Regions from separate parts of the Anaerotignum faecicola genome, predicted to be linked through region 2. Evidence: a T-box and tRNA genes for the amino acid it is inferred to sense, from the RefSeq annotation. Region 2 holds a T-box; the other holds one or more tRNA genes.
The links. A T-box is a leader RNA that pairs with one kind of tRNA and senses whether it is charged. The one in region 2 lies ahead of proS (proline--tRNA ligase), so its partner is inferred to be a tRNA-Pro.
Positions count from the first base shown of each region.

Region 1 (4,653 bases), on a different contig from region 2:
GGGAACTGCATCTTTCCATTCTGATCGAAACACTCCGCAGAGAGGGCTACGAATTTCAGGTGTCCAAGCCGGAGGTGCTGTTCAGAGAGATTAACGGCAAGAAATGCGAGCCTATGGAGGCGGTAACGATTGACGTTCCTGAGGAATTTGTCGGCAATGTTATCGAAAAGCTGGGCAGCAGAAAGGGCGAAATGACAAATATGTATCCTGCAAAGGGCGGCTATACCAGACTGGAATTTTCTATTCCTGCAAGAGGTCTGATTGGCTACCGCAGTGAATTTATGACAGATACCAAGGGCAATGGTATTATGAACTCCCTGTTTGACGGCTACGAACCCTATAAGGGGGATATCGTGACCCGTTCGCAGGGCTCTCTGGTTGCGTTTGAAAGCGGCGAAGCCATCACCTATGGTCTGTATAACGCGCAGGAACGTGGGGATCTGTTCATCGGCGCAGGCACAAAGGTTTACGAGGGCATGGTTGTCGGCAGAAATGCCCGTGCGGATGATATGGATATCAACGTATGTAAGAAAAAGCAGCTGACAAATACCCGTGCGAGCGGCTCCGATGATGCGCTGAAGCTGACACCGCATATCACGATGTCTCTGGAGCAGTGCATGGAATTTATCAGTGATGATGAGCTGCTGGAGGTAACCCCCCAGAATCTGCGTATGCGGAAAAAGATTCTGGATAATACCCAGCGCAGAAAGGCGAAAAACCGCGCAAACAGCTAAGAAGCGGTTCTGATTAGGATTTTTTGGAAAGAGGTGCACCATGGCGGCAAAAGCGAAGAAAAAGGGCGGCGGCTTCGTAAAACAGGCGGCAATTCTGGCAGCAGCCAGCCTGCTGGTACGTTTTTTGGGCTTTATATACCGTTGGCCCTTAACCAACATGATTGGGGACGAGGGGAATGCGATTTACAGCGGCGGCTATTATATTTATACCTTCCTGCTGATTTTATCCTCGGCGGGGCTGCCTGCGGCAATTTCTAAGCTGGTTTCCGAGAGAATCGCACTGAAGCAATACCGAAATGCGCATCGTGTCTTTCAGGCGGCATTGGTGATTTCCACCTGCTTTGGCACGTTCTTTGCGATTGTGATGGGACTTGGCGCACACCGACTGGCAGATATGATTGACATTGCGGACAGCTATTATTCCCTGCTGACGCTTTGCCCGACCTTGGTGATTGTTGCTATCATGTCCGTATTCCGCGGATATTTCCAAGGGATGCGTACCATGGTGCCGACCGCGATTTCTCAGATTGTAGAGCAGGTGTTCAACGCCTTTTTCAGTGTGTATCTGGCATGGGTGTTTATGAGCATCAATATTCCGGAAGGGATGACGAAGAACATTCCTCTGGCATCTGCCGGTGGTACGATGGGGACGGGCATTGGCGCTTTGGCAGGCCTGGTTGTGGTGGTCTTTGCCTACTGTCTGATTCGCCCGTATCTGCTTTGGAGAGCAGAGCGATGCAAGCAGCCCTACGAGGAATCGAAGCGTGAGCTGATAGGCAGAGTTTTGCAGACGGCATGGCCCATCATCGCAGGTACGGCGGTATTCAGCATTACCAACCTGATTGATATGGGGATGGTGGTAAGAATTTTGCAGCAGATTGGATTTTCCGAAGAGAATGCAAGAGCGTTGTATGGACAGCTTTCGGGGAAATATGTTACGCTGACCACATTGCCTGTTACGATTTCTACGGCGGTTGCAACAGCGGCTTTGCCAAGCATTGCCACATCGGTAAAATTGAAGGAGCGGAAGCAGGTACGCAGAAAAATGACGCTGACCTATCGCATTTCCATGATTATTTCTGTGCCTGCGGCGGTTGGTATCAGTGCGCTTGGGCCGCAGATTATCCACATGCTGTTCCCCAGTGCAAGCGACGGCGGTACACTGCTGACGGTTGGTGGCGTTTCGATTATCTTCCTTGCGCTTTGCCAGACCTCTACGGGGATTTTGCAGGGGATTGGACATATTAAGGTGCCCGTGGTCGGTGCGATTCTGGGTGCCATTACAAAGGTGATTCTGAACGTGGTTCTGATTCGGATTCCTTCTATTAACGTTCTGGGGGCAGTGCTTTCCACAACGGGCTGCTATCTGGTTGCAGGCGTTTTTGATGTAATCATGCTGAGCAGACTGACGGGAACGAAATTCGATATCATGGGCAGCTTTCTCAAGCCGATTATCGGCTCTGCTGCCATGGCGGCGGCAACACTTGGCAGCTATCATGTGTTCTATCAGCTTTTGCAGAGCAACACCATCGCGACACTGCTTGCAATCTGCATTGCGGTTGCGGTGTATGGTCTGGTGATGCTGCTCATCAAGGGCATCGTGGAGGAGGACTTGCAGACAGTACCCGGCGGCGGCAAGCTGATTCGCGTTTGCAGACGGCTGCATTTGTTATAAAAACAGAAATCCACCGAATGATTTTGCGGAAGGTTCGGTGGATTTTTCTATAAAAGGGATTTTTTCGGATACATTTTGAAAAAATATAAAATCTGTTGTTGACAGAAAGAATATCCTGTGGTAATATGTAAAAGTCGCTGAACAAAAGCGGTAAAAAATATCGAGGCGTGGCTCAGCTTGGTAGAGCGCTACATTAGGGATGTAGAGGTCGCAGGTTCAAATCCTGTCGCCTCGATTTTTATAAAAGATTTATAAAAAATTCTTTCGGAAGCTTTTGAAAGAAGAAAAAAGAATTGACAGGAATATAATCCTGTGGTATCATAATTAAGCCGCTGAATAAGCGGTAGGAATATCGAGGCGTGGCTCAGCTTGGTAGAGCGCTACATTAGGGATGTAGAGGTCGCAGGTTCAAATCCTGTCGCCTCGAGGGCAGTTTAAGAGACGAATATGATTCGTCTCTTTTTTCATATTCGGCAGTGATTTGAAAAAAATTGGAAAAAAGAGAGAATCGGCACGGCCTACGGAGGTGAACCGTTTATGACCGACCAGAACGAGGTACGATTGGTCAAGAGGGCGAAGCAGGGGGACATGCACGCCTTTGAGGAACTCATTTTACAGCATGAAAAGATCGTTTATAACGTGGCACTGCGCATGATGAACCACAGCGAGGATGCGAAGGATATTTCGCAGGAGGTGTTTCTGAAGGCGTATCGGAATATCGGGAATTTTGACGAGCGGTCGCAGTTTTCTACCTGGATTTACCGCATTACGGCGAACACCTGCATTGATGAAATGCGAAAGCGGAAGGGCAGGCAGAGCTTTTCGTTAGAGGAAGAGCTGGAAAGCGAGGAAGGCAGCATGCAGCGGCAGGTTGCGGATGCGGGCGAAACACCGGAGGAAAGCATGCTTCGAGAGGAGCAGAAAAGCGAGATTTTACAGGCATTGGAGAGCCTTTCACCGGAGCATAAGGTGGCGGTTATCCTGCGGGATATCAAGGGGCTTTCCTACGAGGAAATCGCGGAGATTCTGGAGCTTACGCTAGGGACAGTGAAGAGCCGTATTTCCCGTGGGCGAAATCAATTAAAGCAGGAAATTTTAAAATTACGGGAACAAGATGCACATTTTATTCGTCATAAGAGAGGAAAGGAGGGAAGGCAATGAATTGTGATAAAGTGAAAAAGCTGCTCTGGGCGTATTTGGAAAACAAAACCACGGCAGAGGAAACAGCAGAAATCGAAACGCATTTGGAAGGCTGTGCGGCTTGCAGAGAAGAGCTGGCGCAGCAGAAGGAAATGAAAAACGCTTTGGCAAGCCTTCCTGACGAGGAACTCCCTGAAGGCTATCATACAGAGCTGATGCAGAAGCTGCAGGCGGAACGCAAGATTGTGCCTTTCCCTGCAAAGAAGAAGCATGGCTGGAAGCAGATGAGCATGATCGCGGCGGCGGTGCTTGTGGTTGTGGTAGCAGGCGGCACGAGGGGGATGCTGGAAATGCGGCAGAACCAGAACGAGGAGATAGAGCAGATTCTGTTTGAGAATACTGCGCTGACGGCGGATACGGGCGAGGAAGCGGCAGAACAGATTGCGGCGGACAGCGCGACAGAGAACAATGCGGCGGAAAAATCCGATACCAAGGAGGATTTTTCTGAGCAGGAAACAAAGAAAGTAAAAAAACCTGTTTCGCAGAAAACGGCACCAAAAGAAACTACACCCAAAGAAGCAACTCCGAAGGAAACAACTCCGAAGGAAACGGCAAAGTCTTTTCGGTCGGAGGGAGCGGCAACCATGCCGAAAGCAGCTTTATATGCAAGTGAAGCGGAAAATGCGATGGACAGCGAGACATTGGTGAGCGGCACACGCGCTGCGGACAGCAATGCGGCGGACAGCATGACACTTCAGGTGGCAGAAAAGGAGACAGCCTTGCAGGCAATTCGCAAGAGCATAGAGGAAGCCGGCGGTTATGAGGGAAGCAGTGTGGATGATGTGATTCAGGCGGTGATTCCTGTGGCAAATTATGCAGATTTTCTGGAGCAGGTCGGCAAGCTGGGCGAAATACAGGCGCTTTTCCAAGGCGAGGCGGACGGTGCATCGCACACAATCAGCATTTCGGTAACGGAAAAATAAAAAGGGACACGGTGGATTTTTACGAGAAAAGCCGTGTTCTTTTTTTGCTGAAATTTTCTTGGGGACAGAGAATTTTGATATGTTTTGCAAAAAATAGCTTGACAAATCTCTGACAAACGCA
Region 1 covers NZ_BHVZ01000002.1:158,675-163,327, reverse strand. The annotation lists gene typA (translational GTPase TypA) at 1-734, shown strand, start outside; gene EJE48_RS06590 (putative polysaccharide biosynthesis protein) at 775-2,409, shown strand; tRNA gene EJE48_RS06585 (tRNA-Pro) at 2,571-2,644, shown strand; tRNA gene EJE48_RS06580 (tRNA-Pro) at 2,763-2,836, shown strand; gene EJE48_RS06575 (RNA polymerase sigma factor) at 2,947-3,570, shown strand; gene EJE48_RS06570 (zf-HC2 domain-containing protein) at 3,567-4,532, shown strand.
Region 1: it encodes a tRNA-Pro, which carries the amino acid that the T-box ahead of proS (proline--tRNA ligase) is inferred to sense. The anticodon was not compared.

Region 2 (4,653 bases):
ATTCCTGCTTGCGGGGGCGCTTGGGTATGTGATTTATACGGTGGCAATGAATATCGGCTTGCAGACATTGCCTTCCGCAACGTGCAGCCTTCTGGTTGCTACATCTCCGATTATGACGGCAATAATTGCATCCAAGGTGTACCGAGAAAAAATCGGTCCGGTAAGTTGGATTTCAATTTTTATTGCTTTTTCAGGTGTTATGATTCTTCTGCTTTGGGACAGCCATGGCACGTTTTCCATTGATGTGGCAATGCTCTGGATGCTTCTTTCTGCCGCTTCCTGGGCAGGCTATAACATTATGACAAGAAAGCTGGTTGCCATGGGCTATACCTCCGCACAAATCACCTGTTTCAGCATGCTTGGAGCAGCGCTGTGGCTCTGCTTTTCTGCTATGCAGGGCTTTCGGGAGATGGTAACCGGGGAGCCGAAGCATTTTCTCGCCTTGCTGTATCTCGCAATCATCTCTAATGCCGTCGGCTGTATCCTCTGGGCGAAGGCTCTGGCGTATGCGGAAAAAACAAGCGAGGTGGCGAACTTTATGTTCCTTTCGCCGCTGCTGTCCACTCTGATGAGTTTTCTGCTTCTGCATGAGGTGCCGGGGATGGGAACCTTTGTCGGCGGCGCGATTATCATCTGTGGTCTGCTGCTTTTTAATCTGAAAGGGCAGAAGAAGGAATAACCGAAAGGCGAATGAAGAAAGAAAAGGATAAATCCTCATTTTTATTTGAAGATTTACCCTTTTTTAATTTGCTTTATTCTGTTGTGGGATTAGTATGCTCTGCCCCAGTAAACCATGTGCTTCGCAGGCTTGCCGCAGCATACGCAGACATCAGAGATTTCTTCCTGTTCAAAAGGAATACATCTGCTGGTTGCTGCTGTTCTTTCCTTGATGGCATCCTCACAGGCCTGATCGCCGCACCACATTGCTTTAATGAAGCCGGGTGTTTCGTTGATGATTTTTTCAAATTCATCCATTGTTTTTGCAACGTAGGTTCTGGATTCACGGTGTTCGGTTGCTTTTTTCAGCATATTTTCGTGAATTTCATCCAGAAGGGCAGGAACTCTTGTTTCCAGCTCATCCAGAGAAACGAAAATCTTTTCTCCGGTATCTCGTCTTGCCAGAACACACTGATTCTGTTCAATATCCTTGGGGCCGATTTCCAGACGAACGGGAATCCCCTTCATTTCATATTCGGAGAACTTCCAGCCTGCGGATTTATCAGAATCATCCAGCTTTACACGACAAACCTTTGCCAGTCTGTTTTTCAGCTCAGCTGCTTTTTCCAGTACGCCTTCCTTTTTCTGCACGATGGGAACAATCATCACCTGTGTGGGCGCGATACGAGGGGGCAGAACCAGACCGCTGTTGTCACCATGCACCATGATGATAGCACCAATCATACGGGTTGTCATGCCCCAGCTTGTCTGGTGTACATACTGGAGCTTGTTTTCCTTATCGGTATACTGGATACCAAAGGCATGCGCGAAGCCGTCACCGAAGTTATGGCTCGTGCCGGACTGCAGTGCCTTCCCATCATGCATCAGGGATTCAATGGTAAAGGTGTGTGCTGCACCTGCAAAGCGTTCCTTTTCTGTTTTTTCGCCCTTTATAACGGGGATTGCCAGTACATCACGGCAGAAATCCGCATAAATATTCAGCATCTGGATGGTTCTTTCCTGTGCCTCCTCTGCGGTTGCGTGTGCGGTATGACCCTCCTGCCACAAAAATTCCATGGTTCTCAGGAAGGGACGTGTTGTTTTTTCCCAACGAACAACGGAGCACCACTGATTATACAGCTTGGGCAGGTCTCTGTAGGACTGCACGATGTTTGCATAATGCTCGCAGAACAGGGTTTCGGAAGTGGGACGGACACAAATGCGTTCCTCCAGCTTCTTTTCGCCGCCGTGGGTTACCCATGCAACCTCGGGCGCAAAGCCTTCTACATGGTCCTTTTCCTTCTGCAGCAGGCTTTCGGGAATGAACATGGGCATGTATACATTTTCCACGCCTGTTTCTTTGAAACGGTCATCCAGCTGTCTTTGCAGCAGCTCCCAGATGGCATAGCCATAAGGGCGGATGATCATGCAGCCCTTCAAGCTGGAATATGCCGTTAAGTCCGCTTTTTTAACAACGTCGGTATACCACTGGGGAAAATCCACTTCCATATCGGTGATGGATTCTACAAATTTCTTTTCTTTTGCCATTTGATTTCCTCCTTAAAACTTTTCTGTACAGAGAATTTCTGAAAATAAAAAAAGCCTTCATCCCTCTGAAAAGGGACCAAGGTCATTCGGCGGTGCCACCCTTATTGATGCAAAAACGCATCCTCTCAAAGCCGTTAACGCCGCACTTACGCCGCATTTTCCCTGCGGAACTCAAGGGGCAGGTTCAAAAAGGCTTGCCGAGGCTCACATCAACCGCCTGTTTTCTGGGGGCAAGGAGGCTTTTTTACTATTCCCTGTCATTGTTTTTCACGGTTTCTATGATACCCCGAAAAAGCAGGCTGTGTCAAGGAGAAAGGGAAATTTCTTAAGAATTTCTTTCGGATTTTGTTAGAGGACTGCAAGATAGATATGATGGAAACGAGGAAACAGATTAGAAAAGATAGAAAAAGATTAGATACATGACTTTACTTGAAAGTAGAATTTCCCTGTGGTATGATACATCTATATCAGAAAAATAACCCGAAAAAAGGGAAAGGATAAAGAAAAATGAAAAAAATTTTGATTGTTGTGGATATGCAGAATGACTTTATTGACGGCTCTCTCGGCACACCTGAGGCGGAGGCGATTGTAGACAATGTGGTTGCAAAAATCAACACCTACACCAAGGATTGCGTGTATGCAACCAGAGACACCCATCAGGATAATTATTTGCAAACGCAGGAGGGTGAAAACCTTCCCATTGTGCATTGTATCGAAGGCACATACGGCTGGCAGTTGAATAAAAAGGTACAGGCGGCTCTGGGCAATGCCGTTGTGATGAATAAGCCATCCTTCGGCTCTTGGGAGCTGGCAGATATGATGGTCATGGAATTTGCAGGACTGCCTGCGGAAGAATGTGAAATTGAGATTATCGGTCTTTGCACCGATATCTGCGTGGTTTCTAATGCGCTGATTTTAAAGGCAAGACTGCCTGAGGTGAAAATCAGCGTGGACGCATCCTGCTGTGCAGGGGTAAGACCCGAAAGCCATGCGGCGGCATTGCAGACCATGCAGATGTGTCAGATTCATGTGCGGTAAAAAGCACCTTTTTGCAGAAAGAGAATCTTTTTTATAGGAATTTTTTTGTAAGGACGTGAGGGTATGAAGGACGAAAGATTAGAAAAGCTGGCAGATGTGCTGGTAAATTATTCAACAAAGGTGAAAAAAGGCGACCGCGTTGCTATTTCCGCGGAGGATGCGGCATTGCCGTTTATCAAGGCAGTCGCAAGGGCGGCAGTGAAAGCGGGCGCGCTGGTGGAATATTATATTGACGTTCCCGATGTGGATGCGGAGCTTCTGAAAAATGGGACAGAGGAGCAATATGCCAGAGAAAATATTCGTTTTGGTGCCTGCGCAAAAAGCGATGTCTGGATCAGCGCATGGGGCAGCGAAAACACAAAGACCATGCAGTCCATCGAAGCGGAGCGACTGAAACAGAAGCGTCTGGCGAATAAGGACAACCGCAAGATTTATTCCGAACGCATGGGAACGGGTGAGCTGCGCTGGTGCGGCACACAGTTCCCGACCAACGGGGATGCCCAAAATGCAGGCATGAGCCTGGAGGAATATGAGGATTTCGTTTACACCGCAGGCTATCTTTACGAGGAAGATCCTGTTGCAAAATGGCAGGAAATGGCGGCATGGCAGGAAAAATGGGCAAGCTATCTGGATGGAAAGAAGGAACTGCATATTCTTTCTAAGGATACAGATATTTTCGTGAACGTGGCAGGCAGAAAATGGATTAACTGCTGCGGGGATGCCAATTTCCCTGACGGTGAAATTTTTACCTCTCCTGTGGAGGATGGGATTAACGGCTATATCACCTTTTCCTATCCCGCCATCATGAATGGGAATGAATTTTACGAGGTACGCCTGACGGTAGAAAAGGGACGCATTGTGGATGTTTCCTGCAAAAATGAAGAAATGTTGGACACCCTGCTGTCCTATGTGGACACCGATGCAGGCTCCCGTTATTTCGGCGAGGTTGCCATCGGCACGAATTACGGGATTCAGCGGCACACGAAAAATATCCTGTTTGATGAAAAAATCGGCGGTTCCATGCACATGGCGATTGGCGAAGCCTTTCGGGAGGCAGGCGGCAAAAACGAATCTGCTATCCATTGGGACATGATCAATGACATGACAAAGGAAGGTAAAATCTATGCCGATGGTGAGCTTTTCTATGAAAACGGAAAATTCAAAGAAGAAATCTTAAAGAAATCCTAAGAAAGAGGGAATACCGAAAGGTTACGGAAAATGAGTATTTTCTGTAGCCTTTTCCTTCGGAAAAATCAGAAAATACAGGTTCTGTCGACAGAAAACTATTGACATATTTATTACTTTTTTTTATACTGAATGTAATAGATTTGTAACAATTGCGACGGAAAATGGTTTGGAGGAGATTCCAATGGGTTTAAATAAAGTAATGAAACAGCTTTGTGTCACAGC
Region 2 covers NZ_BHVZ01000012.1:40,292-44,944, forward strand. The annotation lists gene EJE48_RS09800 (DMT family transporter) at 1-679, shown strand, start outside; gene proS (proline--tRNA ligase) at 769-2,205, opposite strand; T-box leader at 2,274-2,475, opposite strand; gene EJE48_RS09810 (cysteine hydrolase family protein) at 2,713-3,243, shown strand; gene EJE48_RS09815 (aminopeptidase) at 3,307-4,431, shown strand; gene EJE48_RS09820 (C40 family peptidase) at 4,613-4,653, shown strand, end outside.